Regions from separate parts of the Geodermatophilus sp. URMC 61 genome, predicted to be linked through region 3. Evidence: riboswitches for the same ligand, from Rfam matches in the RefSeq annotation. Region 3 holds a riboswitch; each other region holds the start of a gene.
What was found. A riboswitch is a leader RNA that binds a small molecule or an ion and turns the genes downstream of it on or off. The one in region 3 is predicted to bind cyclic di-AMP.

Region 1: linked by a shared signal. The riboswitch ahead of ACU610_RS12390 (C40 family peptidase) and the one ahead of ACU610_RS10925 (transglycosylase family protein) in region 3 are both predicted to bind cyclic di-AMP.
Region 2: linked by a shared signal. The riboswitch ahead of ACU610_RS03820 (NlpC/P60 family protein) and the one ahead of ACU610_RS10925 (transglycosylase family protein) in region 3 are both predicted to bind cyclic di-AMP.
Region 4: linked by a shared signal. The riboswitch ahead of ACU610_RS10240 (aggregation-promoting factor C-terminal-like domain-containing protein) and the one ahead of ACU610_RS10925 (transglycosylase family protein) in region 3 are both predicted to bind cyclic di-AMP.

Annotation. Positions count from the first base shown of each region.
Region 1 is NZ_JBRFHZ010000002.1:2,676,567-2,682,325, forward strand. It holds gene ACU610_RS12370 (SMP-30/gluconolactonase/LRE family protein) at 194-1,093, shown strand; gene ACU610_RS12375 (hypothetical protein) at 1,104-1,325, opposite strand; gene ACU610_RS12380 (D-2-hydroxyacid dehydrogenase family protein) at 1,376-2,332, opposite strand; gene ACU610_RS12385 (hypothetical protein) at 2,404-2,574, opposite strand; cyclic di-AMP (ydaO/yuaA leader) riboswitch at 2,919-3,052, shown strand; gene ACU610_RS12390 (C40 family peptidase) at 3,065-3,595, shown strand; gene ACU610_RS12395 (hypothetical protein) at 3,674-4,042, opposite strand; gene ACU610_RS12400 (hypothetical protein) at 4,260-4,895, shown strand; gene ACU610_RS12405 (ADP-ribosylglycohydrolase family protein) at 4,925-5,759, shown strand, end outside.
Region 2 is NZ_JBRFHZ010000002.1:804,607-810,365, reverse strand. It holds gene ACU610_RS03830 (glycosyltransferase family 4 protein) at 1-491, opposite strand, end outside; gene ACU610_RS03825 (M48 family metallopeptidase) at 488-1,774, opposite strand; gene ACU610_RS03820 (NlpC/P60 family protein) at 1,995-3,077, opposite strand; cyclic di-AMP (ydaO/yuaA leader) riboswitch at 3,094-3,243, opposite strand; gene ACU610_RS03815 (hypothetical protein) at 3,441-3,785, opposite strand; gene ACU610_RS03810 (D-alanyl-D-alanine carboxypeptidase family protein) at 3,884-5,626, opposite strand.
Region 3 is NZ_JBRFHZ010000002.1:2,381,602-2,387,360, reverse strand. It holds gene ACU610_RS10935 (dihydrofolate reductase family protein) at 1-5, opposite strand, end outside; gene treZ (malto-oligosyltrehalose trehalohydrolase) at 8-1,762, opposite strand; gene ACU610_RS10925 (transglycosylase family protein) at 2,075-2,662, opposite strand; cyclic di-AMP (ydaO/yuaA leader) riboswitch at 2,666-2,833, opposite strand; gene treY (malto-oligosyltrehalose synthase) at 3,175-5,526, opposite strand; gene glgX (glycogen debranching protein GlgX) at 5,523-5,759, opposite strand, start outside.
Region 4 is NZ_JBRFHZ010000002.1:2,219,611-2,225,369, reverse strand. It holds gene ACU610_RS10255 (FMN-binding glutamate synthase family protein) at 1-1,371, shown strand, start outside; gene ACU610_RS10250 (FMN reductase) at 1,409-2,035, opposite strand; gene ACU610_RS10245 (LLM class flavin-dependent oxidoreductase) at 2,032-3,141, opposite strand; cyclic di-AMP (ydaO/yuaA leader) riboswitch at 3,344-3,504, shown strand; gene ACU610_RS10240 (aggregation-promoting factor C-terminal-like domain-containing protein) at 3,723-4,544, shown strand; gene ACU610_RS10235 (FmdB family zinc ribbon protein) at 4,682-4,954, opposite strand; gene fmdA (formamidase) at 5,017-5,759, opposite strand, start outside.

The DNA of each region.
Region 1 (5,759 bases), 290 kb from region 3:
ACTGTCGGGTGCGGGTCCGCGAGGGCCTGCCCGGCCGGTCAGCTGCGGAAACGGCACGCCGGACCGCCCGGTCCGGCCAGCAGGCCGACGACACCCGCGCGGCAGGCCGACCCGAGCGGTTCCCGGCTCCCGCGACGGCGTCGTCCAGACCTCCGCGCCGGTGCGTGACCGGCGTCACCTACTGTCCCGGGCCATGGCGGAGCAGCAGCTCAGGACGGTCCTGGAGGGTGGCGGGTTCTTCGAGGGCCCGCGTTGGCACGAGGGCACCTGGTGGGTGTCGGACTTCTACCGGCACACGGTCAGCCGGGTGACGCCGGACGGCGCGGAGACCGTCGTCGTCGAGGTGGAGGGCCAGCCCTCGGGGTTGGGCTGGCTGCCCGACGGGTCGCTGGTGGTCGTGTCGATGAAGGACCACCGCGTGCTGCGGTACGCCGACGGGACCCTGTCCACCCACGCCGACCTGACCGAGCACTGCGGCGGGCACCTCAACGACCTCGTGGTCACCGAGGGCGGGCAGGTGTTCGTCGGCGACTTCGGCTTCGACCTGATGGGTGGCGGGGACGCGCGGACGGCGTCACTGAAGCGCGTCGACCCCGACGGCACGGTGTCGGTCGCCGCGGACGGGCTGCAGTTCCCCAACGGCATGGTGATCACCCCGGACGGCGGCACGCTCGTCGTCGGGGAGACCCTCGGCAACCGGTACACCGCCTTCGACCTCGGCGCCGACGGCGCGCTGACCGACCGGCGCGTGTGGGCGCCGCTCGGGCCGGAGGTCACCGGCCGCACCACCGAGGAGGTGCTGGGCCAGCTGGCGGTGGCGCCCGACGGCTGCGCGCTGGACGCCGAGGGACACGTCTGGGCGGCCGACGCGGTCGGCGGCCGGGTGGTGCGGGTCGCCGAGGGCGGCGCGGTCGTCGACGAGGTCGCCGCGCCCGAGGGGCTCGGCGTCTTCGCCTGCATGCTCGGCGGGGACGACGGCCGCACGCTGCTGATGTGCTGCGCGCCGGACTTCTACGAGCACAACCGGGCGCCGGTGCGCGAGGCGGTGCTGGTCGCGACCGAGGTCGACGTCCCCCGCGCCGGGCGGCCGTAGCCCCGCCGGCTCAGCTGCTGGTCCGGCCGCCGAGCGGGTTGTCGGTGTCGGGGACCCCGCTGCCGGTCTCCCCGGGGCTGGTCGACATCTCGCCGTCCCGCGCCGCCCGCGGCCCCTCCTGCTGGGACGGCGGCCCGACCAGGTCCTTCTCCGGCCGCTCGCCGGGGAGGACGTCGTCCTGCGGCTCGTTGACCCCACCGTGGGGACGGCCGGTCATGTTGCCCTCGGTCATCGCTGACCTCCTCGTGTCGGGCCCGGGTCCGTACCCGGGCCCGGCACTGGTCACGCAGGTGCGATGACGCGGACCGGCTCGCCGCGGAGGAAGGCGGCGACGTCGTCCACGGCGTCGCCGTAGAAGACGCGGTAGGTGTCGCGGGTAACGTAGCCCAGGTGCGGGGTGAGCACGGTGCGCGGCGCGCTGCGCAGCGGCGAGGCGGCGGGCAGCGGCTCGCGGTCGTAGACGTCGAGGCCGGCGCCGGCGAGGCGGCCCTGGGACAGCGCCTCGAGCAGCGCGGCCTCGTCGACGACCGGTCCGCGCGAGGTGTTGACCAGGATCGCGGTGCGCTTCACCCGGGCGAGCTCGTCGCGGCCGACCAGACCGCGGGTGCGCTCGGAGAGCACCAGGTGGACGGTGACGACGTCGGCGGTGGCGAACAGCTCGTCCCGGTCGACGCGTCGCACGCCGGCCTCGGCGGCGCGCTCGTCGGAGAGGTTCTGGCTCCAGGCGACGACCTCCATGCCGAAGGCCTGGCCGATGCGGGCGACGCGGGTGCCGAGCCGGCCGAGGCCGACGACGCCGAGCCGGGCGCCGGCGAGGTCGGTGCCGACGGTCCGCTGCCAGCCGCCGGCCCGCACCCCGGCGTCCTCCTCGGGGACGTGCCGGGCCACGGCGAGGATCAGCGCCCAGGTCAGCTCGACCGGGCCGGTGGGGTGGGCGCCGGTGCCGCAGACGGTCACGCCGCGCTCGGCCGCCGCGGCGACGTCGATGGCGGCGTTGCGGGAGCCGGTGGTGACCAGCAGCCGCAGCCGCGGGAGCCGCTCGAGGAGGCCGCGCGGGAACGGGGTGCGCTCGCGCATGGCGACGACGACGTCGAACCCGGCCAGCCGCTCGGCGACGGCGTCCTCGTCGTCGAGGTGGTCGGCGAAGGCGACGACCTCGGCCTGCTCGGGGAGGCGCGACCAGTCGGCGAACTTGCCGGACACGGACTGGAAGTCGTCGAGGACGGCGATGCGCAGCACGGTCCCCGAGCATGGCGGCGACCCCCCACCCGGAGCGAGCGGGGGGTCGCCGTCGGGTCAGCGGCGGGCGCTCAGCGCACCGGACCGCGGCCGTAGCCCCGGCCGCCGCCCTGCTTCTTGTTCTGCTCGCCCATCTTGGCGATGAACTCCTTGATCTTGGCCTGGTTCTGCGGCTTGCGGGCCTCCTGGATGACCTTCGCCGCGATCCCCGAGGCCAGGACCTTCCTCAGCATGCCGGCCATGGTGTTCCTCCTTGGGTCGGTTGGCTCTGGTCGTGCCCGGCGAGGACCCACCCCAACCACGACGACGCCAGAGCTGTCCGCGCATGGGTCTGCACGCTGTGCACAGGCGCTCCGTTGAAAGTGAAACTTTTTCATAACGTTCTGACCAGCACGTTTGCCGCGCGGGCCGACGGCCCGTCAGCGGCGTCCGTGGTGGTCAGCTCGGCGTGTCGCGGTCCGCGCCGAACACCCTGTGGCACCCCGGTCCGTGCTTTGTACAGGGCCGAAGGACCCACCTAGCCTCGGTCGCCGTCCGGAGGGCCCACGTCGCTGACCTTGCGACACCCGCCGGGCGCCGCCGAACCGTGCACTGGTCGATGACCCGTGCGCAGGCCGGGGACCCACCGCAGCACTGGGGTGAAGCGCGACCTCGTCGCGCCGGGCGACTCCCCCGTCCGAACCCGTCAGCTAACCCGGTAGGCGGTCGTGGAGAACAGGAGAACCGTCGTCGATGACGACTGCCCGCACGTCCTTCGCTCGTCGCTCGTTCCGGGGTGTCGCCGTCGCCGCCATCGCCGGCGCCGGGATCACCCTCGCCCCCCTCCCCGCCTCGGCCGCTGTCGGTGGCGCGACCGGTCAGGCCCTCGCGGCGGCCCCGGCTGTCGCCGCGGCCCCGGCCGCCGCGGCCAGCGGCGCCGCCCAGACCGCCGTCAACACCGCGCTCGCCCAGGTGGGTGACCGGTACGTGTACGGCGCCACCGGCCCGAACTCCTTCGACTGCTCGGGGCTGACCACCTTCTCCTACAAGGCGGCCGGCGTCTCCCTCCCGCGCACGTCCAAGGCGCAGTCGACGGTCGGCACCCCGGTGTCCAAGGCGAACCTGCAGCCCGGCGACCTGGTGTTCTTCTACAGCCCGGTCTCGCACGTGGCGATGTACGTCGGCAACGGCCAGATCGTGCACGCGCTCAACTCCAGCAAGCCGGTCCAGGTCATGAACCTCGACTCCATGCCGAGCTACGCGGGCGCCCGCCGGGTCGCCTGACCCGTTCCCACGTCGAGATCGCCGACCGCGCACGGCCACGACGCTGTGGACGGGCGAGATCGGCGATCTCGACGGCGGTCAGCCGCAGGGGTGCGGCGGCTGGTCGGCCGGCTGCAGCGAGAACACCGATGCGGCGTCCTGCGGCCAGGTGCGCAGGAAGAGCAGGCCGTACCGCTCGTTGAGCAGCGCGTCGGGCCCGGTGGTGTCGGCCAGGTCCAGCAGCCGGCCGGTCTCGTGGTTGCGGTAGCGGCGGAGCTCCGCGCCGCAGGCGACGGTGAGCTCGTCGCCCACGGCGCCCATGACGACGACCGGCGTCCAGACATCGTCAGGACTGCTGTCGCAGAGCAGCACGCGGGTGGGCTGGACGGCGTGGCCGGGAGCGTGGCTCGTGCAGAGGGTCGTCCGACTGCTGCGCGCGGCGGTCGGCCCGAGCTCGCGATCGGTCACGGCGTCCTCCTGTCCCGCGGTGCCCCCCGGCGGTGCTGCACCGGCCGGGGACAGTGCAGCACCGGGACGTTCCGGTGCGCGCGCCGGAGACACCGTCGTCCCCCGGTCGCGTGGGTGACGACGGAGCCCGGTGACGCAGCGTCGTCAGCGGCGAGCCGGGCACCGTCCCCGGCGGTCGCTGTGCGACTCCCCCGCTCGGTCCGGTTAGGTCGGTGACGTGGACAGGCGCACGCTGCTGCTGGGGGACTGGACCCCGTGGATCAGGGACGGCATCGACGTCCTCCGGCTGGTCATCCTCGCCGGGGCCGTGGTGTACGCGGCGGACGGGCAGTGGGGGTCGGCTGCGCTGCTGGCCGCACTGGGCAGCATCACCCTCGTCGCACGGGCGGTGAACCTGCCCCGGCTCTACGACCTGTCGCTGACCCTGGGCATGGCGCTGCAGGGGTTCGGCGAGACGCTGGGCCTGTACGACCAGTTCGTCCGCTTCGACGACCTGGTGCACTTCACGCTGCCGATGCTCACGGCCCCGGTGGTCTACATCGGCCTGGCCCGGTTGGACGTCGTCCCGGACCCCCGCGACGAGACGCACCTCCGGCACTACGTGGGCATCGCCGTGGTGACCGCGGCCCTGGGCATCGCCGTCGGGGCGCTGTGGGAGCTCTTCGAGTGGCGGTCGGACGCGTGGTTCGGGACCGAGCTCTCCGAGGACAACGACGACACCAACGGCGACCTCTTCCGCGACACGCTCGGCTCGCTCGTCGGCGCCGGCTTGCTGGTCGTGTGGGCCCGCTTCGGGTGGGGGTCGGTGCGGCGCATCCCCGGGGTGAACACGCACGAGGAGGTCAGCGCCTGATGGGCGGGCCGGCGCGGCAGGGTGCTCGGGTGACCCCGCGCGTGCACCGCTCCTCCCGCGTCGCCGGCGCGCTGGTCGGGTCGGCCGTCGGCGACGCGCTCGGCGCACCCTTCGAGTTCGGCCCGCCCGGGCGGTTCTCCGCCCGGTTCCCCACCCCGGCCCGCGGTGCGCACACCGAGATGTGCGGCGGCGGGACGCTCGGCTGGGAGCCCGGCGAGTTCACCGACGACACCCAGCTGGCGCTGCTCGTCGCGACGTCGCTGGGAGAGCGCGGCCGGCTCGACGAGGCCGACCTGTTCGACCGCTTCCTGCGCTGGGCGGAGGCGGACCCGCCGGACATCGGCACCCAGACCCGCGCCGTCCTCGGCTCCGGCCTGCCGTGGGACACCGCCGCGGACGAGCACTTCCGGCGCACCGGGCGGGCCGCCGGCAACGGCTCCCTGATGCGCACCACGCCCGCCGCCATCCGGTTCGCCCGCGAGGGGCGCGAGGCCACCACGGACGCCGCCCGGCGCATCTCGGCGCTGACCCACGGCGACCCCGCCGCCGGCGAGGGCTGCGCGGTCTTCCACGAGCTGGTGCGGGTCGCGCTCGACGGCGGCGACCCGCTGGCCGCCGTCCCTGCGGCGCTCGAGGCGGTGGCCGACGAGCACCGCGAGCGGTACGCGGCGGTGCTCGCGCCCGACTGGACGCCGCAGCCCGGCATGCCCAACGGCGCGGTGTGGCCGACGCTCGGCCAGGCGGTGTGGGCACTGCGACGCGGGACGTCGTTCGCCGAGGTGCTCCGCCTGGTGGTCGACCTGGGCGGGGACACCGACACCGTCGCCGCGGTCGCCGGCGGGCTGGCCGGGGCGGTGTACGGGA
Region 2 (5,759 bases), 1.6 Mb from region 3:
GGCGAGAGCTGCGCCATCCGGGTGACCCCGCACAGCGCCGGTGCCAGCCGGTCGCGCGTGTAGTCGCTGATGTAGGTCAGCAGGTCGAGGCCGGCGGCGATCCGCCGCATCAGCTGCCGCGCGCCGGGCAGCGCCACCCAGCCGGTCTCGTGGCCGTGCGTGGCGCCGACCAGGTGGCGCACCCCGGCCTCCCGCAGCGCCGGGGCGAGCAGCCCCAGCGGGGCCGCGGCGCCGAAGAAGGCGGTGTCGCAGCCGTGCCGGCGGGCCAGCTCGGCCGCCGCGCGGGCCACGGCGGGCGTGGGCAGCAGCATCCCGGTCGGGTGGCGGACCACCTCGTAGGGCAGCGCGGCGTCGTGGGCCTCCCACCCGGGTGAGCGGGAGGCGAGCACGACCAGGGACTCCGGTGGGCGGCGGGCCAACAGTGCGGCGACGAAGGTCTGGATGCCCCCCTGGCGCGGAGGGAAGTCGTTGGTGACGACCAGCGTCCTCACCCGGCGTCCTCCAGCCGCTGCCAGTCCTCGGCGAAGGCGATCCGCTGCGCGCCGGTCGGGTGCGAACCGAAGAACCACTGCCAGGCCGCGGGCGGGTCGGGGTCGTTGAGGTTGGTGGCGGCGAGCTCGCGCTGCATCGCGGTGAACGCCCCGGCGTCCCCGGTGAGGTCGAGCGCGCGCAGGTCGGCGCGCGCCTCGACCTGCCGCGACACCAGGTTCTGCACCGGGGTGCTCAGCAGCCCGCCCACCGACAGCAGCAGCAGGACCAGGGGGACGACGGCCGGGTCGGCGGGCGACTGCGCGCCCGCGCGGCGCAGCAGCGGCGTCCACGACAGCAGCCAGCCCGACAGCGCCACCGCGGCCGCCGCCCCCAGCGCCCCGACCAGGGTGCCGGTGAGCACGTCGCCGTGGACGACGTGGCCGAGCTCGTGCGCGACGATCGACTCGACCTCGGCGTCGGACAGCTGCTCGAGGGTCGTGTCGTAGAGGACGATGCGGCGGGTCGACCCGAAGCCGGAGACGTAGGCGTTGAGCGCCGTGGTCCGCCGGGAGGCATCGGAGACGAGCACGTCCTGCACCGGGGTGCCGTTCTCCTCCGCCAGGTCGAGCAGCTCGCTGCGCAGCGCACTCGGGGGCAGTGACTCGAAGCGGTTGAACGCCGGCTCGATGACCACCGGGTAGAGGAACGACCCGACGACGACGAAGCCGGCCGCCACCGCCGCGGCCCACGCCCACCACGTGCGCGGCGCGCGCCGGACCAGCCAGAGGAAGGCGGCCAGCGCGAGGGCGGTGAGGACGGCGCTGATGGCGGTCGAGACCGCGACGTCGCGCAGCCACAACCCCCAACTGCGGGTCGAGATGCCGTACCGGTGGCGGACCACCTCCGCGTACGCCGACACCGGCAGCGTGGCCAGCCGGCCGAGGACCACCACGGCCGCCGTGCCGAGCAGCACCTGGGCGACCCGCCCGCCGCCGAGCGGTCGCGCCACGGCCCGCACCAGCCGTGCCCCCAGCGGGGTCAGCCCCAGGACGGCGGAGACGACCAGGCCGAGGAGCAGGGAGGTCAGCGAGGCCGGGCGCAGCGCCCTGGCGAAGGCCTCGGCCCGGGCGAGGAGGTCCGGCGGCAGGACCGACGAGGGGTCGACGGGAGTACGCCCACCCGGTGGCTCGGGCAGCAGCGTCCACGGCGGGACCGTCACGAGGACGACGACGAGCGCGGCGCCGAGGACACCGGCGACCAGGAGCGCGACCCGGCGGGCGCTCGTCCCGCCCGCCCCGCTCACGCGCCGATCCTATGGTCGGGTCCGCGGCGGTCGGGGACGGCACTCGGCGGCGGTGGGCCGGTCACGGGTGCCCGGAGGGACTCCCGACCGGGACACGGGCAGCGGCTCGATCCTGGCCCCGCCCCGGGCCGGCCCCGTCCAGAAGCTCGCCGCGGCCCCGTCCCCGGCCCCGTCCCGAGGCTCGCCACGAGCCTGCGAGCGGTGAGGAGGACGGGGTCCTTCAGGCGACCCGGCGCATCCCGGTGATGCCGCCCATCGAGTCGACGCTCACGACCTTCACCGGCTGACCCGAGGTCGAGGCGTGCACCATCTGGCCGTTGCCGATGTACATCGCCACGTGGCTGACGGGGCTGTGGTAGAAGATCAGGTCGCCCGGCTGCAGCTCGGACCGGGAGACCGCGGAACCCATCGCCGCCTGCATCCGCGACGAGTGCGGCAGGCTGATGCCGGCCGCGGCGTAGGCGTACTGGGTCAGCCCCGAGCAGTCGAAGGCATTCGGCCCGCCGGCGCCCCACACGTACGGGTCCCCCACCTGCGCCAGGGCGGTGTCGACGGCGATCTGCGCGGCGCCGCCGGCCGCGGCGGCCGGCGCGGCGGGGACCGACCGGCCGGCGTGCGCGGCCACGACCTCCTGCTGCTGCGGTGCCGACAGCGCGTCGTACTGCGCCTGGTAGTCGGCGGTGTCCGCCTCGAGCTGCGCCTGGCGGGCGGTGACGTCGTCGAGCGTGCGCTGGGCGGCGGCCTGCGCGGCGTCGGCGTCGGCGCGGGCCCGTTCGGCCGCGGCGGCGGACGCGGCGACCGCACCGAGCACGTCGTCGGTGTGGCCGGCGATGGCGTCGAGGGTGGCCAGCTGCGAGACGAACTCCTCGGCCGACCCGCTGGTCATCAGCAGGTCCAGCTCCGGCATGCCGTCGCCGGCGGTGAAGGCGGTGCGGGCGACCTGGCGGATCCGGCCGTCGAGCGCGTCGAGCTGCGTCTGGGCGGCGGCGACTGCCTGGCCGGCGCTCCGGACGGCGTCCTGCTGCTGCGCCAGCGTCTCGCGGGCCTCGTTGACCTGCTCGGTCAGGACCTCGAGTTCGTGCGCGGCCCGGGCGACCAGCTGCGCGGCCTGTGCGGCGCTCGTGGCGTCCTCCGGCTCCGCGACGGCGGTGCCCGGCAGCAGTGTGAGGGCGAGGGTGGCGGTGGCTCCCAGGACCAGTCCGCGGGCGATGCCGCGGGACAGGGTCGGGCGGCGGAACGCGACCGGGAGGTCGGGGTGGAACTGATCGACGGCATGCCTCTGGGCAGGGCGGGGGGTCGCCACGGTCGGCGGCTCTCCGTTTCTTCCTCAGCGACCGCCTACCGAGTTAGCTGACGGGTTCGGGCTGGGAAGAAGGCGCCCTATCTCTGCGCCCCGGCGGACCGGCGCGCGGGAGAACTCACCCCAGTGCTGCGGTGGGTCCCCGGTTCCCCCTCGGCGCCGGTGTGGCGCCTCGGGCGATTCGGCGGTGACCGGCCGAGGTCACCCGTCTGCAGGTGACGACCACCCGGCCGGACCGGCTCACCGTACGGGGGTTGTTGAAGAAGTGACGATCGGGGGTGCCGGGGACTGTGGGATCGGTGTTCCTGCTGGTCGGCGACACGCCGTCCGTCGGACCCGGCTCGCACGGAGACGGGCGCGCCCCGCTCACCCGGTGCGCCGCTGCGACCCCTGACCGCCGGCCCGCCGCTGCGGCGCGGCCCGTCGTGCCGGGGCCGGACGCGTGGCGTGCTCGTGCCGCAGCGGCGGCACCAGCCCGGCGTCGGCCAGCACCCGCACGGCGCGCCGCTCCACCTCGTCGAACTCCACGACCACCCCCGGCGGCAGCACGACGACGTCCTCGGCGGACAGCTGGCCGTCCCGCCGGCCGGTCATCGGCACCACCGTCGGGTCGGTGCTCTGCCAGCCCGGCGGCGCCCCCAGCAGGACGGTGACGACGCAGTCGCCGCAGCCGGTGCCGCGGGCGGTGCAGGTGTCGCAGTCGATGTGCACGGTCCACTCCTCTGCTCGCCGACCCTCGTCGCAGGAGGCCGTCCGCGGCCCCGGTCGATCCGGGCAGGACGCTAGGAGCGGGCACCGACAGTTCCGGCTCAGGCGCCGACGTACTCCCAGTGCCAGGGTTCCTCGCGGCCGTTGCCGGGGTCGGCCCACCGCGGGTGGACGAAGCCGAAGCGACCGGCGTTGGCGACCATCCAGGCGTACTGCGCCGTCCCGAACCGCTCGACGCCCCCGCACAGGTCGACCGCGAGGCCCCAGCCGTGGTTGCTGGTGCCGGGCACCGCGGCCAGCTCCGGCTTCTCCCCGTACAGCCGCACCTGAGCGGCGTAGGTCCGGTAGGAGTCGGTGGTGCACAACGGCGTCCCGAAGGCATCGGCGAAGGCACTGCTCATCCCCCGGTGGGCCGCCGCCGCGTCGCAGCGCAGCAGGTGGCCGGCGACCTCCAGCGGACACATCGCGCTGGGCGGGATCAACCCGTTCGGGAAGCCGCCCCACGCCGACCCCCCGGACGTCTCGGGCGGGTACCGCACGGCGCCGCACCCCACCGGCAGCGCCCCGCCGGACGGTCCGGGCGCCCGGACGGCCGTGCGCGGCCCGAGGCTCGGCCGCGCGACACCCAGCACCCGGTCGGCCGCCGGGCGGCCGACCACCACGGCACCGGCGCGGGCGTCGGCCGCCAGCACGGTCCGCCGGTCGAGCGCGATGCCCACGTTGCCCAGACCGGAGCGGCCGGCGCCGAGGAACACCAGGTCCCCCGGGAGGACGTCGGCCGGGTCGACCGGCGTGGTCACCGAGAAGAGCCCCGCCTGGTCATCGGGGAGGTCGATCCCCACCGAGGCGTAGACGGCGTGCACCAGCGATCCGCAGGCCCACGCGTCCGGCCCCGCCGCCCCCGGGACGTAGGGCAGCTCCAGAGCGTCCACCGCGGCGCTGACCGCGCCGACCGCCTCGGCGGACGGGACGACCAGCGGATCCGACGCGCCGGGCAACGCGGCCGCCCCCGCCTGCGCGCCGCCGTCGGACGCCGGCACCGGCGCCAGCCCGTCGGGCAGGCCTGCCGCCGGGTCGCGCAGCGCCGCGGCCGGCGGCGGGACGATGCCGGCCGCGGCCAGCTGGTCGAGGTGCCTGCGCCAGTCGGCCGCCGCCTGCCGGCCGGACGCCCGCTGCTCCTCCCGCTGCCGGCCCAGCTGCCGGTCGACGGCGGCGACGGCGACCTCCAGGTCCCGGCTCGCCGCGGCCGCGGCCGCCTCCAGCTCAGCGGTCTCGGTGGCGAGCTGCGCCGCTCGGGCACGGGCGGCCTCCCGTGTCCTCTCCGCCTCCGCCCGCCGCGCCGCGGCCTCCTGCCGTCGACGCTCCGCGGCGGCGACCACCGCGGCCGCGTGCCGCTCGGCGGCGTCGAGCAGGCCCCCCGCGGCGACGACGTCCCCGGGACCACCACCGGACAGCAGCACGGACAGCGGCGTGACCTCACCCGCGTCCCGGTACACCGCCGAGGCGTGCCGGGCCACCTCGGCCCGGGCCCGAGCGAGCTCGGCGTCCGCCGCGACGATGTCGGCCTCCGCCTGCGCCGCGGCCGCCTCGGCGGCGGTGAGGGCCTCCCGAGCCGCGACGACCCGGGACTGCCGCTCCTGCAGGTCGGCCTGCACCTCGTCGGCGCGTCGCTGCAGATCGTCGAGCTCGGGGCTGTCCAGGAGGCTGGCGGTCGCGCCGGCCCGGCCCGTCGGGTCGGCCACCGCGGGGGTCGCCGACGACAGCACGGCGGCGAGCGCGACGACGCCTGCGGACAGGGACGCCACCGCGCGGCGGCCGGGGCGCCACCGGGAGAGCGAGTACACGGACCACCTCTGCGAATCGGGACCGCAGCGGTCCTCGACGAGATGGTGTAGGGGGCCGCGCGGGCGCGCCAGGGGACGGCGCACCGCTCCCCCCCCGGACGGGCGACGTCCTCCCCCACCCTCCCCGTTGCCC
Region 3 (5,759 bases):
CGCACGGTCAGGCCGTGGTGAGCACGGCCGCGCTCTCCGCCGGCAGCGTCACCGTGGTCCCGGCGAGGGCCGGCTCGTCGCCGGTGGCGAGGAGGACGCCGGTGGCCGCCCGGTCGAGGTCCACCTCCCGCGCGTCCCCGGACAGGTTGGCCACCACCCGCAGCGCGCCGCGGTGCACGACCAGCCAGCGGTCCTCGTCGTCCCAGCCCACCTCGACCCGCGACAGGTCGGGGTCGACCAGGTCGGGGTGCTCGTGCCGCAGCGCCAGCAGCGTCCGGTGCACGGCGAGCAGCGTGCGGTGCGGCTCGCGCTCGGGCTCGTCCCAGTCCAGCTTCGAGCGGGTGAAGGTCTCCGGGTCCTGCGGGTCGGGCACCTCGTCGGCGTCCCAGCCGTGCTCGGCGAACTCGCCCTTGCGGCCCTCGGCCGTCGCCCGGCCGATCTCCGGGTCCGTGTGGCTGGTGAAGAACTGCCACGGCGTCGAGGCGCCCCACTCCTCGCCCATGAAGAGCATCGGGGTGAACGGGCTGGTGAGCACCAGCGTCGCGCCGACGGCGAGCAGGCCGGGGGAGAGGGACGCCGAGACGCGGTCGCCGACGGCGCGGTTGCCGATCTGGTCGTGGTCCTGCAGGTAGCCGAGGAACTTCCAGCCGGGCAGCAGCGCGGTGTCGACCGGCCGGCCGTGGTGCCGGCGGCGGAAGCTCGACCAGGCACCGTCGTGGAAGTACGCGCCGGTCAGCGTCTTGGCCAGCCCGGCGAGCCCGGCGGCGGCGAAGTCCCCGTAGTAGCCCTGGCCCTCACCGGTCAGCACCGAGTGCAGCGCGTGGTGGAAGTCGTCGCTCCACTGCGCGGAGATGCCCGTGCCGTTGGCCACCCGCGGGGTCACCATCCGCGGGTCGTTGAGGTCGCTCTCGGCGATGAGCGTCAGCGGCCGGCCGAGCGCCACCGAGAGCCGGTCGACCTCCTGCGCCATCTCCTCGAGCACGTGGGTGGCCCGCTCGTCGACCAGCGCGTGGACGGCGTCCAGCCGCAGCCCGTCGACGTGCATGTCCCGCAGCCACATCAGCGCGTTGTCCAGGATGTAGCGGCGCACCTCGTCGGAGTCCGGGCCGGAGAGGTTGACCGAGCTCCCCCAGGTGTTGGCGCCGCCCTCGCTGAAGATCGGCATGAACAGCGGCAGGTAGTTCCCGGACGGGCCGAGGTGGTTGTAGACGACGTCCTGGATGACGCCGAGGCCGCGCTGGTGGCAGGCGTCGACGAAGCGCTGGTAGGCCGCGGGACCGCCGTAGCTCTCCTGCACCGTGTACCAGAGGACGCCGTCGTAGCCCCAGTTGTGCGTGCCGTCGAAGCCGTTGACCGGCAGCAGCTCGACGAAGTCGACGCCGAGGTCGACCAGGTGGTCGAGCTTGCCGGTGGCGGCGTCCAGCGTGCCCTCGGGGGTGAACGTGCCGACGTGCATCTCGTAGACCACGCCACCGGCCAGCGGGCGGCCGGTCCAGGCGCGGTCGCCCCACGCGTACGAGGACGGGTCGTAGCGGCGGGACGGCCCGTGCACACCCTCGGGCTGGCGGCGCGAGCGCGGATCCGGGCGGGGGGTGTCGTCGTCGCCCAGCAGGAAGCCGTAGTCGGCCTCCGGGCCGGCCTCGACCTCGGCCCGCCACCAGCCGCCGTCCTCCCGGCGCATGTCGTGCACCGACCCGTCGACCTGCAGCCGGACCCGTTCCGGGACCGGCGCCCAGACGGCGAACTCGACGGCAGCGGACATGCAGGGGCCTCCAGGGGAGTCGTGGGTGGTCCGAGGGGTCATGCCCGCGCGGACGGCCGCCAACCACGTCTTTCCCGCGTGCCGCGCGCCACTCCTCGAGGACCCCGTCCTCCCCACCCCTCGTGGAAGGACCCCCGACCCCCACCGCTCGCAGGCTCGGGTCAGGCCCCGTCCGGAGGCTCGCCGCGAGCTCGTGAGCGGTGAGGAGGACGGGGTCCTCGTGCCGGCAGGGGGCCGGCGGGACCCGGGACGGAGCCGAGGGGCCCGGGCTCCCGGCGGCCGGGGGAGTGCCTCCCCGGCCGCCGGTCCGCCTCACGGCAGCTGCAGCACCTGACCGGCCGAGATCCGGTTCGGGTCGCTGAGCTGGTCGTCGTTGGCGGCGTACAGCGCCTGCCAGCCACCGGCGACGCCCTGCTGCTGGGCGATCGTGCCCAGCGTGTCACCGGCCTGGACGGTGTAGGTACCCCCGCCGGCCGCTGCCGGGGCCGGCGCGGCCACCGGGGCAGCGGCGATGGGAGCCGCGCCGGCCTCGGGAGCGGAGGGGTTGAGACCCTTGCCGCAGGTCGGCCAGGCGCCCGGGCCCTGGGCGTCGAGCGTGCGCTCGGCGACGGCGATCTGCTGCGCCTTGGTGGCCAGGTGGGCGTTGGACGCGTACTGGTGGCCACCGAACGCGGCCCAGGTGCTCGCGCTGAACTGCAGGCCGCCGTAGTAGCCGTTGCCGGTGTTGATGGCCCAGTTGCCGCCGGACTCGCACTGGGCGACGGCGTCCCAGTTGTTGGGGGCGGCCGCCGAGGCCGGGGCGGCCAGGACGCCGAGGGAGACGGCGGCGGCACCGCCGAGCACCACGGCACCACGGCGCAGGGCGCGTGCGGACGTGCGGGCAGGAGAGGACGAACGCATGGGGGACTCCCGATCCGCCGCCTGCGAGGTGAGCTGTCGGGTTCGGAGCGATCGGTGCCCCGGCCGTGCGCACACGGCTTCACCCCGAGGTGCCCGGCCGGACCGGCCGGGCACCGAGATGGGTCCCCCACCCCCGTCCTGGCTGTGCAGGAGGTACGGCGGCCGACGGACGGGGTTCGGCGGATCGGCTCCGGCACCCGGTTCCGGATGGGGGTGCCCGGACAAGGTAACGGTCAGGTCACGGCGGCACACCCCGTGCCCCACGGGCAACTCGGGTGACACGGCCGGCCGTCGGCGCCGGGACCGGGCGGATCACCTGGTCACGTCCCCGCGTGGGCACGTGCCCACGCGGGGACGTGAGGTCCGTCTCACCTCGGCCCCGCGCCCCGGCCCTGGACCCCTGCAGGCACGAGGACCCCGTCCTCCTCACCGCTCACGAGCTCGCGGCGAGCCTCGGGACGGGACCTGGGGCGAGCCTGCGAGATGGTGGGGGCAGGGGTCCTGCTACCGCTTCAGTCGCGGACCAGGAGCGCGACCGGGAGCCGGTCGAGCAGCCCGGCCACCGGCAGCCCGTCGGCGTCGGAGACGAACCGCCCGCCGGTGAGCAGGTCCCGCCAGGCCCCGGTCGGCAGCTGCAGCGCGGTGTCGCCCCACCCGGTGATCGACAGGCCCACGGGCAGCCGGGTCGCCACGGGCACCACACCGCCCCGGTCGAAGGCGACCACGTGGTCGGAGGCGACCCCGGTCGCCGTCACCGGCTCGTACCCGGTGAACCACTCCGGGTGCTCCCGGCGGGCGCGCAGCACGCGGGAGACGACGAGCAGCTTGGCCGCGCCGGTCTCGTCGACCGTGGGGACCTCGCCGGCGTCCAGCCGGGCCAGCAGCCTCCGCCGCAGGTCGTGGTCGACCGGACGGCGGTTGTCCGGGTCGACCAGCGAGAGGTCCCACAGCTCGGTGCCCTGGTAGACGTCCGGGACGCCGGGCATCGTCAGCTGCAGCAGCTTCTGCGCCAGCGAGTTGGACCGGCCGAACGGCGCGATGCGGGCGACGAACCGCTCGATCTCGGAGCTGGTCCGCTCGTCGTCGAAGGCCGCGTCGACCATCTCGTGCAGAGCGGTCTCGAACTCCTCGTCGACGTCGGTCCACGTCGTCGACGTCCCCGCCTCGCGGGCCGCCTTCTCCGCGTAGCCGTGCGCCCGCTCGCGCGACAGCGGCCAGGCGCCGACCAGGTTCTGCCACACCAGGTGCGCCAGCGGGCGGTCGGGCAGCGGGTGCCGGGTCAGCAGCCCGCGGACCAGGTCGGCCCACTCGGCCCCGAGCTCGGCGAGCACGGCCAGCCGGGCTCGGGTGTCCTCGCTGCGCTTGGTGTCGTGGGTCGACAGCGTGGTCATCGACTGGGGCTTGCGCTCCAGTCGGCGCTGCTGCGCCTCGTGGAACTCCTGCACCGTGCTGCCGAACCGCGCCGGGTCCCCGCCGACCTCGTTGAGCATCACGAACCGCGCCCACCGGTAGTAGGCGCTGTCCTCGACCCCCTTGGCCATGACCGGACCGCTGGTCTGCTCGAAGCGGGTCGCCGCCTCGGTCCCGGCCTGGGAGAGCACCGGGTGCAGCGCGTCCAGCGCGGCGGAGAGGTCGGGACGGCGCTCCCGCACCGCGGCCACGGTGGCGTCGAGGTGCTCGCGGCCGTCGGGGAGGTAGGTGCGGTAGACCGGGAAGCTGGCCAGCAGCTCGGCCAGCGCCTCGGTCTGCTGCTCCCGGTCGATGCCGGGCAGCTCGCCGATCACCCGCACCAGCCGGGCCACCTCCGAGCCGAGGATCCCGTCGGTCACCTCGCGCTTGCAGTCGTGCACCAGCTGCGCGTAGTCGACCGGGGCGCCGGTGAGCTCGGTGTCCAGCGCGCTGAGCACCGCCTCGCCGGCCGGGTCGACCAGCACGTCGTCGACCTCGGCGAGGGCGTCGTAGCCCGTCGTCCCGGCGGTCCGCCACGACTCCGGCAGGTCCTCCCCGGGCTCGAGGATCTTCTCCACCACGGTCCACCGGCCGCCGGAGGCCTCGGCCAGCCGGTCGAGGTAGCCCTTGGGGTCGGCCAGGCCGTCGGGGTGGTCGATGCGCAGCCCGTCGACCGCGCCCTCCTCGACCAGCCGCAGGACGAGCCGGTGCGTCGTCTCGAAGACCGCCGGGTCCTCCGTGCGCAGCCCGGCGAGGGTGTTGATCGCGAAGAACCGGCGGTAGTTGAGGTCGCGGTCGGCGCGCCGCCAGTCGACCAGCTCGTAGTGCTGCCGGTCGTGCACCTCCTGCGGCGTCCCGTGCTCGGTGCCCGGCGCGACGGGGAAGCGGTTGTCGTAGTAGTGCAGCTCCGGGGCAGCGTCCTCCCCACCCGCCCCCTCGACGACCTCGAGCTTCTCGACGTCGTCCGCCGACCCGAGCACCGGGATGCGCACCCGGCCGCCGCCGAAGTCCCAGTCGACGTCGAAGGCGGCCGCGTGCGCGCTGTCCCGCCCGTGCTTCAGCACGTCCCACCACCAGGGCGCCTCGGCCGGGTCGGCGATGCCCATGTGGTTGGGCACCAGGTCCAGCACCAGCCCGAGGCCGTGCTCGTGCAGCGCGGCGACCAGCCGGTCGAAGCCGGGCCGACCGCCGCGCGACTCGTCGATGTGCGCGTGGTCGACGGTGTCGTAGCCGTGCGTGCTGCCCGACGCCGACCGCAGCAGCGGTGAGGCGTAGGCGTGGCTCACGCCCAGGTCGGCGAGGTACCCGGCCAGCGACGCGGCGTCGTCCAGCGTGAAGTCGGCGGTGACCTGCAGCCGGTAGGTCCCGGTGGGGACGGCGCGGCGGCGGGCCGCGCCGTCCATCGGCTCGCTCACGAGCGGCGGGGGGCGCTGAGCACGACCATCGAGCGGTCCTGCACCGTCACCGTCTCGCCGGCCTTGAGCTCCCGCGGCTCGACCTCACCCATCTCCGCGGTGTCGAGCACCACGGTCCACGCGGCCACGGCGTACTCCTCCGACGGCAGGGTGAACTCGATCGGCTCGTGGTGGGCGTTGAAGGCCAGGTAGAAGTGGTCGTCGACCACGTACTCCCCGCGCTCGTCGGTCTC
Region 4 (5,759 bases), 160 kb from region 3:
CAGCGGCGCTGGGTCTACGCATCGGCGAAGCGGGACAACAACTACTTCGGCTTCGGCACCGACAACGACCTGGAGTTCACCGCCGGCTACCCGGTCATCAACCACCGCACGTTCGGCCGGGCCGTGCCGCCCACCTCCGTCCACACGGGCCACGACGTGACGCTGCCCAGCGCCAAGGTGCTCGGCGGTCCGCGCGGCCGGGCGCGGGCGTTCCGGCCGGCCTCGGTCGTCAACGTCTCGGCGATGAGCTTCGGATCCCTGTCCGGCGCCGCGATCGAGGCACTCAACCGCGGGGCGGCGCTGGCCGGCTGCCTGCAGAACACCGGCGAGGGCGGCCTCTCGGTGCATCACCGGCACGGTGGTGAGCTGGTCTTCCAGATCGGCACGGCCTACTTCGGCTGCCGGGACGAGCAGGGCCGTTTCGACCTGCAGCGGCTCAAGGACCTCGTCGCCTCCGCGCCGGTGCGGGCGCTGGAGGTCAAGCTCAGCCAGGGCGCCAAACCCAGCCTGGGCGGCGTCCTCCCCGGCGCCAAGGTGTCGGCCGAGATCGCGGCGGCACGCGGCGTACCGGAGGGCGTGGACTGCATCAGCCCGTCCCGGCACGCGGAGTTCTCGGACACCGACAGCATGCTCGACTGGGTGGAGCTGCTCGCCGCCGAGACCGGGCTCCCCGTCGGCATCAAGTCCGCCGTCGGCGACATGGCCTTCTGGCACGAGCTCACCGACCTGATGGCGACCACCGGCCGCGGCGTGGACTTCGTGACGGTGGACGGCGGCGAGGGCGGCACCGGCGCGGCGCCGCTGATCTTCACCGACTCGGTGTCCCTGCCGTTCCAGCTCGGCTTCGCGCGGGTCCACTCGGTCTTCGCCCGCGCGGGGCTGCACGAGCAGGTGACCTTCGTCGGCGCGGGCAAGCTCGGCCTGCCCGACAACGCGATCGTGGCGTTCGCGCTCGGCTGCGACATGGTCAACGTCGGCCGTGAGGCGATGCTCGCGATCGGCTGCATCCAGGCGCAGAAGTGCCACACCGACACCTGTCCGACCGGTGTCGCGACGCAGAACCCCTGGCTGGCGCACGGCCTGGACCCGCGGCTGAAGTCGGTCCGGGCGGCCAACTACATCGGGACGCTGCGCCGCGACCTGCTCAAGGTCGCCGAGGCCTGCGGCGTCGAGCACCCCGGGCTCATCGACGCCTCGTCCGTCGAGGTGCTCACCGGTCGCACGGCGTCCACGCCGCTGGGGGAGGTCTACGGCTACGAGCCCGGGTGGGGACTGCCCTCGGCCGCCGACCGCGCCGAGATCGCCCGGATCATGACGGCCGAGGCCCCGCAGGGCGGGTCGGCCGTCCCCTCGGAGGACGCCGTCCGCTGAGCGGGAGCCGGGCCGGGGCCCCGGACGGGGCCGGGCGTCAGGCGCCGGTGCCGCGGAGCAGCTCCTCGAAGGACGGGACGTCGGCGAACGGGTCGGCCGGGCGCCGCTGGGCAGGGCGACCGGCGACCAGGTCGGCCAGCTCGCCGGCCGCACGGTCGATCCGGCGGGCCAGCTCGGCGTCCACCCCGCCGGCACCGGCCCAGTCCTCCGACGCGGCGAAGACGCCGGTGGGTGCGGGGACGGCGCGCAGGTAGGCGAACAGCGGGCGCATCGCGTGCTCGATGACCAGCGAGTGCCGGGCGGTGCCCGCGGTGGCGCCGAGCAGCACCGGCGTCCCGGTGAGGGAGTCCTTGTCCAGGACGTCGAAGAACGTCTTGAACAGCCCGCTGTAGGAGGCCGAGAAGACCGGCGTCACCGCGATGAGCCCGTCGGCCCCGACGACCGTGTCGATCGCCGCGCGCAGCGACTCGTTGGCGAACCCGGTGACCAGGTCGTCCGCGAGGTCGCGGGCGTGCGTGCGCAGCTCGACGACCTCCACGGTCGCGTCGTCGCCCCGCTCGCGCAGGGCAGCGACGGTCGCGGCGGTGAGCCGGTCGGCCAGCAACCGGGTCGACGACGGGGTCGACAGTCCGGCGCTGACGACGGCCAGGGTGCGGGTGGTCATGCCGAGACCTCCTCCGGGGTGGTCTGGCGCGCGGCGACCAGCGAGGCGTGGGTGGGGGCGTCGGGCACGTGCGCGGGCTTGAGCGCGGCGAACTCGCGGCGCAGCACCGGCACGACCTCCTCGCCGAGCACGTCCAGCTGCTCGAGCACGGTCTTCAGCGGCAGGCCGGCGTGGTCGATGAGGAACAGCTGCCGCTGGTAGTCCCCGACGTACTCACGGAAGCCCAGGGTCCGCTCGATGACCTGCTGCGGGGAGCCGACGGTCAGCGGCGTCTCGCGGGAGAAGTCCTCCAGCGACGGGCCGTGGCCGTAGACCGGCGCGTTGTCGAAGTACGGCCGGAACTCGGCGATCGCGTCCTGGCTGTTCTTCCGCATGAACACCTGCCCGCCCAGGCCGACGATCGCCTGGTCGGCGGCGCCGTGGCCGTGGTGCTCGAAGCGGCGGCGGTAGAACTCCACCATCCGGGCGGTGTGCTCGGCCGGCCAGAAGATGTGGTTGGAGAAGAAGCCGTCGCCGTAGTAGGCGGCCTGCTCGGCGATCTGCGGGGAGCGGATCGAGCCGTGCCACACGAACGGCGCCACCCCGTCCAGCGGCCGCGGGGTCGAGGTGAAGCCCTGCAGCGGCGTGCGGAACTGCCCGGACCAGTCGACGACGTCGGTGTCCCACAGCCGGCGCAGCAGCGCGTAGTTCTCCACCGCGAGCGGCAGGCCGTTGCGGATGTCCTGCCCGAACCACGGGTAGACCGGGCCGGTGTTGCCGCGGCCCATCATCAGGTCGACCCGGCCGCCGGCCAGGTGCTGCAGCATCGCGTAGTCCTCGGCGATCTTCACCGGGTCGTTGGTCGTGATCAGCGTGGTCGCCGTGGACAGCTGCAGCCGCGACGTCTGCGCGGCGATGTAGGCCAGCGTGGTGGTCGGCGAGGAGGAGAAGAACGGCGGGTTGTGGTGCTCGCCCAGGGCGAAGACGTCGAGCCCGACCTCTTCGGCCTTCTTCGCGATGGTGACGATCGCCTGGATCCGCTCGGCCTCGGTGGGCGTGCGGCCGGTGGTGGGATCGGTCGTGATGTCGCTGACCGAGAAGACGCCGAACTGCATGTCGGTCTCCATTGGTTGAGAGTGCAACTACCGGCCGGTGCAACGCATCCGGTCGGTCGGTATTCCCCTCGCCCGCCTCCCTCGGAGGGAGGCGGGCACCGGACTGCGACGTGACTCACGTTCCCGATGTGATCGACGCGATTGTCACGGGACGGTAACGGCCCCTACGGTGGCTCACGTCCGGTCGGTCGTCTCGTCCCCGTTCGGGGAGCCTGGTCGGACGCCGCCGAGTCGTGTCCGCCGCCAGCGGACGCGAGCCGGGGACCCACCGCAGTACTGGGGTGAATCCCGCCCGCGAGCACGAGACGCGGGCCGGTAGGGCTGCTTCCCGCCCGAACCCGTCAGCTAACTCGGTAGGCGGCTCACGGAAGAACGGAGCTCGTCGCATGCCCCGCCCACGGGCCCTCGCGGCTCGCCGGCTCACCCGGCCGCGCGCACCTCGCGCCTCCTCCCCGGCCTGCTGACCCGGCACTCGACCGCGCCCGCCGGCACTCCGCGATCCGCCGACGCCCCCGTAGACCGCGCCGCCCCGGGCTGTCCTCTGCACGGAGGACCGAGCCCGCGCGCCCTCTCGCCACGGAGCCCCCCACCTGATGGACACCAAGCAGTTCCCGGCCGTCCCGGCCACCGACGCCCCCACCGACCGGACCACCCGCCGTCGCCTGCGGCTGCCCGCCCGCGGCCGCCGTCCGGCGATCCTGCTGGCCACCGCCGCCGCCGGCGCGGTCGTCGTCAGCACCGTCATCGGGGCCCAGCCGGCCGCCGAGGCCGAGACCGAGACGGTCCCGGCCTCGATGAGCGTGGCCGAGCAGCTCGGCATCACCGAGGAGTCGGCCCAGCAGCCGCTCGCCGCCCCGGCCGCCACCGAGCTGGCCCCGCTGCAGGACCTCGCCGCCTCCCGCAGCGAGCGCCAGGCCGCCGAGGTACAGGCCGCGCAGGCGCAGGCCGCCGCGGAGCAGGCCGAGCTGGACCGCCAGGCCGCCGAGAAGGCCGCCGCCGAGCAGGCCGCCCGCGAGGCCGCCGAGAAGGCCGCGGCCGAGGCCGCCGCCCGTGAGGCCGCGGAGCGCGAGGCCGCCGAGAAGGCCGCCGCATCGGCTGCGGCCCCCGCCGCGTCGTCCGCCGCGCCGCGGGGCTCCTTCAAGGACTACGCGATGAGCAAGGTCGGCAGCGCCCAGCAGTTCAGCTGCCTGGAGAACCTGTGGGGCAAGGAGAGCGGCTGGAACCCCGACGCGCAGAACCCCAGCAGCACCGCCTACGGCATCCCGCAGTTCCTGAACTCGACCTGGGCCAGCACCGGCATCGCCAAGACGTCGGACGGCTACCGCCAGATCGACGCCGGCCTCATCTACATCGACAGCCGCTACGGCAGCCCGTGCGGCGCCTGGGCGCACTCGCAGTCCACCGGCTGGTACTGAGAGAGGACCCCGTCCTCCCCACCCCTCGCAGGCTCAGGGCGGGACCCGGGACGGGGCCGACGGCCTGCCGGGGCGCGCCGCGCCCGTCCGACGCTACGACCGAGGGGCCGTCCGCACGGGCGGTCCCTCGGTCGTTCTCAGTGGTGGTGCCCGCTCCGTCGGGGGAACCGGCGCCCGGCCGGAGGGCCGGTGACCACCGGTTCACCGCTGCGCGCCCGCTCGACGCGCGCGCGGTCGGCCTTCCCGGCGTCGCGCAGCGGCCCTCTCCATGGCCTGCCGCCTGAGACGGCGTAGACCCGCCGGGCCGGTTGGTCGCAGGAGGGACAGACGGCGGCGTCAGCGACGTCCTGCATGTCCCGTCGCAGGTCGAACGGGCCGCACTGCGGACAGCGGAACTCGTAGAGGGGCACGGGGGCGTCTCCTGCCGGTGCTGAGGGTCCGGGGCGGGGCCGCCGCCCCGGACCGGGATCGGTCAGTCCGCGACCAGCTCGCGACCTCCGCCGGCACCCTCCGGCAGGAGACTCCGGTCGAAGATCGACAACGGGATGCTGAGCGAGACCGCGCTGTTGGGGATGTCCACCACGCCGCCGATCCGGCCGTCGATGGGCGCCGCCCCGAGGAACAGGTACGCCTGCTCGAAGGTCCAGTCCATCGCCGGCATCAGGTAGTTGATGGCGTTGAGGCAGGCTCGGCGGTAGGCGACCGTGGCGTTCATGTAGTAGTTCCGGCCGTCCTCCACGCTGATGCCCTCGAAGGTCAGGTACTCCGAGTAGTTCGGGCCGACCCGGCCGGGCTTGAAGAACGGCATGTCTGTCTTGTACCGCTCCATCCCGCCCTTGATGACGTCGAAGTGCAGGTCGATGAAGCCGGGCATCTCGATGGCGCCGCAGAAGGTGATCTCCCCGTCGCCCTGCGCAAAGTGGAGGTCTCCGATGGAGAACAGCCCACCGGGTACGAAGACCGGCATGTAGACCCGACTCCCGACGCCCAGGTCCTTGATGTCCACGTTCCCCCCGTGCTCCCGGGGCGGGATCGTGCGGCAGGCCTCGGCGGCGGCCCGTTCGAGGTCCGAGCCGCTCAGCCGGCCGAGGAGCGCGTCCTTCGGCTGCGGCGGGAGGGCCAGCGCCGGCACCTGAGGCGCGCCGGGTGTCTCGCCGCCGTGTGCGGGGATGTCCCCGGTCACCCGGTCGGGATTCAGGTCGATGAGGGCCTGCT